DNA from 2 places in the Mesobacillus stamsii genome. Region 2 is predicted to be linked to the other one. Evidence: riboswitches for the same ligand, from Rfam matches in the RefSeq annotation. Region 2 holds a riboswitch; the other holds the start of a gene.

Region 1 (4,433 bases), on a different contig from region 2:
TCCTTTTTGACAAGGATGAAGGCATTCGTGCTCACCAATATTTTGTGGTGGGGAATATTTTCGCAAACAACTATTTTGATGGTATTATATATAGTTATGGGCAGCATGATTTTCTTGCCGGCTCGCAAAAGCGGGGTTTGGAAGGAGACCACTGTCCAATTGAGTCTATTGCTGTTGCTTGCTTATGGAGGCTGGGCGTTTTTTGCCCAGAATATCGACAAGCCGAGGCATATACTGCCTTTGGCACTGCTGATTGTTTTTTTGGGCTCGCTCTTTTTTTTACGAAAAAGAGCCGGGAAAAGTCCACGCTATTTAGCTATTGGCTTAATCATTGCCCAGGCAATTGTTTCAACTAGCTATGTGCAAAAACAAGCTGAATCATTCCCTGCTGTGTATCAGCTGGCAAATTATCTTCAGGAGCAGCCTGATGGTTTTGTCGTGTATACATGGGAGGAAACAAGGGTGATGCAGTTCCTCGGAATGACTTATCCTCATAAACGAGTTTACACCTATGAGGTTTTTCTTCATGACCAGCAAGTATATGAAGGAAAAACGATTTATGTAACAAACAGTGTGCTAGAAGGGTTTCGCGCTCAGGGTGTCGATCTCGGCGGAAGGCTTGAAGCAGTAAAAACGTTTTCGTCCAACGAAATTTTCGACCCAGTCTATCATGAGATTGTTTTATATAAATGGACACCGTAACAGGAGGTGAATGGCATGAATGAGCAAATCAAGAATAAGCTTGCTTTTCTCCCTGCACAGCCAGGATGTTATTTAATGAAGGACAGGCAGGGAACCATCATTTATGTGGGGAAAGCCAAGATTTTGAAAAACAGAGTGCGCTCGTATTTTACCGGATCGCATGATGGTAAGACGCTAAGACTTGTCAATGAAATCGAGGACTTTGAGTATATTGTCACCTCTTCCGATATGGAAGCATTGCTGCTAGAAATCAATCTGATCAAAAAACATGACCCAAAATACAATGTCATGCTGAAAGATGATAAGAGCTACCCTTTCATCAAGCTGACGGCAGAGCGGCATCCAAAGCTGATCATTACCCGCAAAGTTAAGAAAGACAGCGGCAAATATTTTGGGCCATATCCGAATGTCCAGGCAGCCAATGAGACGAAGAGACTGCTCGATAGAATATACCCGCTCAGGAAGTGCTCGACGCTGCCGGACCGCGTCTGTCTCTATTACCATTTGGGCCAGTGTCTGGCACCATGCGTCAAGGATATCAGCAAAGAAGAGTACAAACAAATTACGGATGATATCACGAAATTTTTGAATGGCGGTTACAAGCAAGTTAAACTTGATTTGACAGAAAAGATGGCTGCAGCTGCAGAAGAACTTGACTTTGAGAGGGCAAAGGAGTTTCGCGACAGGATTGCTCATATTGAAGCAACAATGGAAAAGCAAAAGATGACAACGACAGACTTTACCGACCGGGATGTGTTTGGTTATGCTGTCGATAAAGGCTGGATGTGTGTTCAGGTTTTTTTTATCCGCCAGGGAAAATTAATAGAACGGGAAGTTTCGATGTTCCCGATCTACAACGAACCTGAAGAGGACATTCTCACCTATCTCGGACAGTTTTATGCGAAAAATGAACATTTCAAGCCAAAGGAAATTTTGGTGCCAGAAAGCGTCGATCTCGAGCTGGCTGAAGGTTTGCTAGGCGTAAAAGTCCTCAAGCCCCAGCGCGGCAAAAAAAAGGAGCTAGTCCATTTGGCTTCAAAAAATGCAAAGATAGCCCTGCAGGAAAAGTTTTCGCTGATCGAGCGCAATGAAGAAAGAACGATCAACGCAGTCGAGAACCTTGGCAAACAAATGGGGATTTATACACCGTATCGGATCGAATCATTTGATAACTCCAATATCCAGGGGACCGACCCAGTTTCAGCGATGATCGTATTTATCGATGGGAAGCCTGAGAAAAGGGAATATCGGAAATATAAAATCAAATCAGTGAAAGGGCCAGATGACTACGAGTCGATGAGGGAAGTCGTTCGCCGCCGGTATACTCGAGTGTTGAGAGAGGGATTGCCTCTGCCTGATTTGATCCTTATTGATGGCGGGAAAGGACAGATCGATTCCGCCCGGGATGTCCTTGAGAATGAGTTAGGTCTTGATATCCCGATTGCCGGTCTGGCCAAGGATGATAAACACCGGACTTCCCAGCTGCTTTATGGCAACCCGTTGCAAGTAATCGAATTGCCGCGGAACAGCCAGGAATTTTACTTGCTGCAAAGGATTCAGGATGAGGTGCACCGTTTTGCTATTACCTTCCATCGCCAGCTGAGGGGGAAGAGTGCTTTCCAGTCCATCCTTGATAATATTGACGGCATTGGAGAGAAACGCAAGAAAGCACTTTTGAAGCACTTTGGTTCAGTGAAGAAAATGCGCGAAGCTACGGTGGAAGACTTAAGTACAGCTGGATTGCCGGCGAATATCGCACGGGAACTATACCAGAAATTGCAGGATTAAGGTAGCAATCTCGTTTGTTGTATGCTATAATGATAAAAATTTCATATTGCTATCACTTTAGAGTAATAAAGTGTAGATAGAGGTGCAAGTTTCAAAAGTAAAAGTCCGGAGAATGATCGGATTCGAGGAAGGCTTTGAAAGGGGATGCTTGCCGAAGTGGGGAGATGCCTATCGATTTTCCTGCTGGTCCTTCGTTGAATAAACGCAGGATTGTCAAGATTGCCATCTTGGAGTGCTATCTCATGTTGCAGCGTATATACACGTTTATCAAGCAATGGGAGCCACTTCCATTGCTTTTTTTGTTTTTCCGCACTTTTTTAAGGGATATACATATGCGGAGAAACCATGGAGTTCTTACAAGGCAAAATAAAGAGGAAGAGGCAGGGGAAACTTATGGGATTAATTGTTCAAAAATTTGGTGGTACATCGGTTGGCAGTGTGGAGAAGATCAGGAATGCTGCCTCACGAACAGCAGAAGAATGGAAGAATGGCAATCAAGTCGTGGTAGTGGTTTCGGCAATGGGCAAGACGACCGACCATCTTGTCGACATGGCGAACGAGATTTCCGAGGCACCATCCAAGAGGGAAATGGATATGCTTTTGACGACTGGCGAGCAAATCACCATTGCGCTTTATGCGATGGCGCTTGCACAGAACGGCATTGAGGCCATTTCTTTTACGGGTTGGCAAGCGGGTGTTAAGACCGAAGCCATCCATGGAAACGCTCGGATAATTGACATCGAAACAGACAGAATTTCGAAAGAGTTGTCAGCTGGAAAGGTAGTCATTGTTGCTGGATTCCAGGGTGTAACAGCTGATGGGGATATCACTACACTTGGACGCGGTGGCTCAGATACAACTGCCGTCGCACTAGCAGCTGCTTTGAAGGCAGATAAATGCGATATTTATACAGACGTGACTGGGGTATTCACCACAGATCCAAGAATAGTGAAAAGCGCTAGAAAGTTACTGAACGTTTCTTATGATGAAATGCTTGAGCTTGCGAACTTAGGAGCAGGGGTGCTTCATCCACGTGCAGTCGAATTCGCTAAAAATTACGGACTGCGGCTGGAAGTAAGATCCAGCATGGAAAAAGAAAGCGGCACGATTATCGAGGAGGAAAATGAAATGGAGCAAAATCTAATTGTACGCGGAGTAGCATTTGAAGACCAGATCACAAGAGTATCCGTACTTGGGGTTAGCACTTCCTTAAAAGGGCTATCTACGATTTTTTCAACACTCGCCCAAAACCACATCAACGTAGACATCATTGTTCAGAGCCGTACAGAGGCTGGCGCGGCCAATATTTCTTTCTCCATCAAGAGCACTAATCTTCCAGAAACACTTGACGTATTGGAGAGCAATAAAAAATCATTGAATTACCAATCAATCGAATCGGAAACAGGCCTTGCAAAGGTATCGATCGTAGGGTCGGGAATGGTCTCCAATCCAGGAGTGGCCGCGAAGATGTTTGAAGTCCTTGAAGAAAACGGCATTCAGGTGAAAATGGTCAGCACATCAGAAATCAAAGTTTCCACCGTTGTCCCTGAAAAACAGATGGTAAATGCCGTTGAATCACTGCATGAAGCATTCGAGCTGTTTTCAGGAACAGTTAAGACGAACTAAATAATCTATTGAAGCTTTCCGGGACATAGGAAAGCTTTTTTATATGCTGTTATGCGACCGTAAATGGAAAAGTAAAAGTTTATGGTCACTTTAGAAGGGATAATGTGCGATAAGAGGAAAACCTAAGAATTTATGGCCACATGAAAAGGGAAGGCACAGCATCGGTTTCGCTGTGCCCTCTCCTATTTATTCAATAATATCAGTCTTATCCCACTTGATTGTAAACTGAACTTTGAATGATTTCTTATTCGGGTGCTCGAAGGCTTCGGCTGTCACCTTTTTTTGATATTCTATTTGTTGGGCGATGAAGCCGGCTT
Region 2 (4,433 bases):
GATGCTTAATTTAAACCGAAACCGCTGTCTTTGCACGCGAAATCCCCCACATTGCTTTTATTAGCTGCTAATTTTCATTGTATAGAAAGGATGGAATTGGCGAAAGCAAACTTAACTGATTATTTTATTTTTTCTCTTTCTTTAATTACAAAACAGTTTTTAAAGTTTATTAAACTAGATTCCGTGTTCACGAAATTGTAATATATTAATATTCCAAGAAAATGTAATCGTTTTCAAAATTTCTCAAAGGGGAGGGAATTGGCTTGAAGATTAACTTTAAGAGTCTTACTACACAGGTGATTATTGGTATTTTTCTCGGTATTATGATCGGTTTTATTTTTCCTGATATCGGTTCGCAGTTGAAGGTGCTTGCAGACATTTTTATTAAACTTGTTAAAATGGTTATTGCTCCAATTATTTTCCTGACGATTGTCATTGGAATTGCAGGAATGGGAGACTTAAAAAAGGTCGGCAAGATTGGGGGAAAGGCGCTAATTTATTTTGAAATTGTTTCGAGTATTGCCCTCGCAATCGGAATAATCGTTGCGAATGTCATCAAAGCAGGAAATGGCATTGATGCGAAAGCAGGAGAAGGGGATGTATCACAATATACAAAGGCAGCAGAGGAAACTAGCCATGGATTCATGGATTTCATTCTAACAATCGTACCGGATAGTTTCATAGGTGCATTTACCGGAGGCCAACTTCTGCCAGTGTTGTTACTTGCTATCCTATTCGGCACTTCCCTGGCACATATTGGCAAAAAGGGGAAGCCGATTTTAGAGTTTTTTGAAAGAATCGCCGATGTCTTCTTCGGAATTGTTAATATCATTATGAAGATCTCTCCACTTGCAGCTTTTGGAGCCATGGCCTATACAATTGGCGAATTTGGCATTGGTTCCCTCTTTTTCCTAGGTAAATTGATGGGTTCTGTCTACCTGACAATGGCTATCTTTATTTTTCTTGTCCTTGGAGCGATTGCAAAGTTTCATGGGTTTAATATCTTTAAATTCATTGTGTATATTAAAGAAGAAATTCTACTCGTCATTGGGACATCATCATCGGAAGCAGCTTTGCCGAAAATGATGGAAAAACTCGAGAAATATGGCTGTTCCAAGCCCGTTGTAGGACTTGTGCTTCCAACTGGTTATTCCTTCAACCTTGATGGAACATCCATCTACCTTTCGATGGCGGCACTATTTATTGCTCAGGCCTATGGGGTAGACTTGAGCATCTGGCAGCAGATAACCCTCCTAGGAGTGTTGATGCTTACCTCAAAAGGGGCGGCAGGCGTAACAGGCTCCGGCTTCGTGACACTTGCAGCGACACTTGCGGTATTTCCATCCATACCAGTCGAAGGAATGGCGCTTATCCTCGGAGTAGACCGCTTCATGTCAGAGGCCAGAGCTATTACAAACTTAATTGGCAACGGTGTCGCAACCGTTGTGATCTCTAAGTCTGAAGGAGAGTTCACACCCGTAACAGAGGCAGTACATTCCAAGGTATCGGCATAAACCTTGAACATTTATCCAAGCAGGCAGCCTCTTAGCTGCCTGCTTTACCCATTTTTTGAATGAAAGTTACATAGATTATTTGATTTTCCAAAAAGAACTAGATTGACAGAACGGAAAGGTTGTTGTAGCCTAGTTACTATAATTAAATATTTAACCTCACTTTTGCTAGTGAGGTAGAGGCGCGATATTTAACAGTCTTTGGCGGAGTTTGAGAAGCTTTGATGCCATGGAGAAGGAAATGTCGCCGAAGCGGGCAATATTCTCATTGTTGTTTGCTGGGTCTGCAGTTAAGAACTGCAGGACTGTCTCAATGGACTCCCCAGTTTATTGAGTTGTGCTATCTCGTTTTGGGAAAAGAGAGGACTTTAGGGCATCTGTCAATAATGCGACCTGAGTTTATCTCAGGTCGCTTTTTGTTGTGTGTAAAACGCTCTAACTAAACCAAGGAGGAACGAACATGAGAAAAAAGGGGTCATTATTTTTAGCATTGCTGCTTTCAGCAATGATTTTACTTGCAGGGTGTGGTGCTGGTAACGATTCTGCATCAGGCTCATCTGACGACAATACATTTAAGATAGGCCTTGAAGCTGGTTATGCTCCATTCAACTGGACTCAGAAGGATGATTCAAATGGCGGAGTGAAGATATCAGGAACTTCTGAGTATGCAGGCGGGTATGATGTCGAAATCGCAAAGAAAATCGCTGATGGTTTAGGAAAAGAATTAGTTGTCGTTAAAACGGAATGGGACGGACTAGTTCCATCATTGACTTCAGGCAAGATTGACGCAATTATCGCAGGGATGTCCCCAACAGCAGAGCGTAAAGAGACAATTGATTTTTCGGACAACTACTATAAATCGAATCTAGTAATGGTTGTTAAAAAAGGTGGAAAATACGAAGATGCGGCTTCCATCCAGGATTTTAAAGGTGCTAAAGTTACTGCTCAATTAAATACCTTCCATTATTCCGTAATCGACCAAATGGAAGGAGTGTCCAAAGAGACAGCGATGGACAACTTCCCGGCAATGAGGGTTGCGCTTGAATCTGGAATCATCGATGGCTACGTTTCGGAGCGTCCGGAGGCTGTCAGCGCTGCCGCTGCAAACGAAAACTTTGCGATGGTGGAATTTGAAGATGGATTCAAAACTTCAGAAGATGATACTGCTATTGCTGTTGGACTTCAAAAAGGCAGTGAGTTAACGGACAAAATCAACGAAATTTTAAAAGGCATCTCAGAGGATGAGCGTACAAAAATAATGGATGCTGCTATTAAGAATCAACCTGCAGCAGAATAACATTCCATAAAACCGGCTGTACTACTATACAGTCGGTTTTATGGTGAAAGGAGAAGGGAAATGAGTTTAGAGTGGATCGTTAAGATCGTTTCAGAAAACTGGCAAATGTTCCTTCGCGGAGCCGGAGTTACCCTTTATATTTCCTTGATCGGTACAGTTGTGGGGGCTATTATTGGTTTAATCGCAGGGGTAATCCGTACAATCCCCGCTCCGGAGCACGGAGTGAAAAAATGGTTTCTCCTTTTCGTGAACTTTTTACTGTCGGTATATATTGAGTTTTTTCGGGGTACCCCGATGATTGTTCAGGCTATGGTCATATATTATGGGTCTGCGTTAGCATTCGGTGTGAATATAGAGGTAATGGCTGCCGCTCTTATTGTTGTTTCCATTAATACAGGGGCTTACATGGCAGAAATTGTTCGCGGTGGAATTGTATCTGTTGATAAAGGACAGTTTGAAGCTGCGCAGGCAATAGGTATGAATCATCTTCAAACGATGATGAATGTTGTCCTTCCGCAGGTGGTTCGCAATATCCTGCCGGCAACTGGCAACCAGTTTGTAATCAATATTAAAGACACTTCCGTTCTAAATGTAATCTCCGTTTCAGAATTGTATTTCTTAACAAAATCAGTCGCAGGTAACAACTTCAGATATTTCGAATCATTTTTTGTTGCATGTGTGATCTATTTTGTCATGACCTTCGCTGTAACACGAATTTTACTTTACTTTGAAAGAAGACTAGAAGGACCAGATAACTATACAATGGTTCGTGGCGAAGAAATGCAACCAGCGAAGTAATGAAGGAGGAGAGAGTGTGGAAACAGTAATTGATATACAGCATCTTAACAAATCCTTTGGCACTCATGAAGTTCTCAAAGACATCAGCTTCTCAGTCAATAAAGGAGAAGTCATGACGATCATTGGCTCCTCGGGATCTGGAAAATCAACTCTTCTTCGCTGCATTAATCTATTGGAAAAACCAAGCGGTGGAGAAATTATCTATAACGGAGAGAATATTCTAGATGATAAGCATGATATTCCAACCTATCGCAGACATTTAGGAATGGTATTCCAGCAATTTAATTTATTTACGAATCACAATGTCTTGAAAAATTGTACAGTTGGCCAAATCAAAGTATTAGGCCGTTCAAAGGAAGAAGCCGAAAAGGTAGCAATGAAATACTTGAAGATTGTTGGCATGGATCAGTATATTAATGCCAAGCCAAAGCAGTTATCAGGCGGCCAAAAACAACGGGTAGCAATTGCCAGGGCGCTATCTATGGAACCGGACGTCCTGCTGTTTGACGAACCAACTTCGGCACTGGACCCAGAAATGGTTGGCGAAGTCCTTAAAGTAATGAAGGAACTTGCGGTGTCCGGCCTTACGATGCTGATTGTAACGCATGAGATGGAATTCGCGAAGGAAGTATCAGATCGTGTCGTTTTTATGGACAAAGGGATTATTGCAGAGGAAGGAAGTCCCGAACAAATCTTCAATAATCCACAGCAAGATAGAACGAGAGAATTCTTGAAACGTACTTTTAAAGTGGTCTATTAAATGTAAACTAGCGATTAACTTAAGTGAAACAGGAAACCCGTTAAAGGTTTCCTGTTTTTGTTCTATT

The links. A riboswitch is a leader RNA that binds a small molecule or an ion and turns the genes downstream of it on or off. The one in region 2 is predicted to bind lysine.
Region 1: linked by a shared signal. The riboswitch ahead of J2S25_RS05400 (aspartate kinase) and the one ahead of J2S25_RS05135 (transporter substrate-binding domain-containing protein) in region 2 are both predicted to bind lysine.

What each region holds. Positions count from the first base shown of each region.
Region 1 is NZ_JAUSUN010000005.1:20,934-25,366, reverse strand. Features, by position in the region: gene J2S25_RS05410 (hypothetical protein) at 1-702, shown strand, start outside; gene uvrC (excinuclease ABC subunit UvrC) at 718-2,490, shown strand; lysine riboswitch at 2,560-2,736, shown strand; gene J2S25_RS05400 (aspartate kinase) at 2,884-4,116, shown strand; gene J2S25_RS05395 (YslB family protein) at 4,303-4,433, opposite strand, start outside.
Region 2 is NZ_JAUSUN010000004.1:212,661-217,093, forward strand. Features, by position in the region: gene dcuS (DcuS/MalK family sensor histidine kinase) at 1-36, opposite strand, end outside; gene J2S25_RS05130 (dicarboxylate/amino acid:cation symporter) at 264-1,514, shown strand; lysine riboswitch at 1,681-1,862, shown strand; gene J2S25_RS05135 (transporter substrate-binding domain-containing protein) at 1,972-2,808, shown strand; gene J2S25_RS05140 (amino acid ABC transporter permease) at 2,869-3,606, shown strand; gene J2S25_RS05145 (amino acid ABC transporter ATP-binding protein) at 3,623-4,366, shown strand.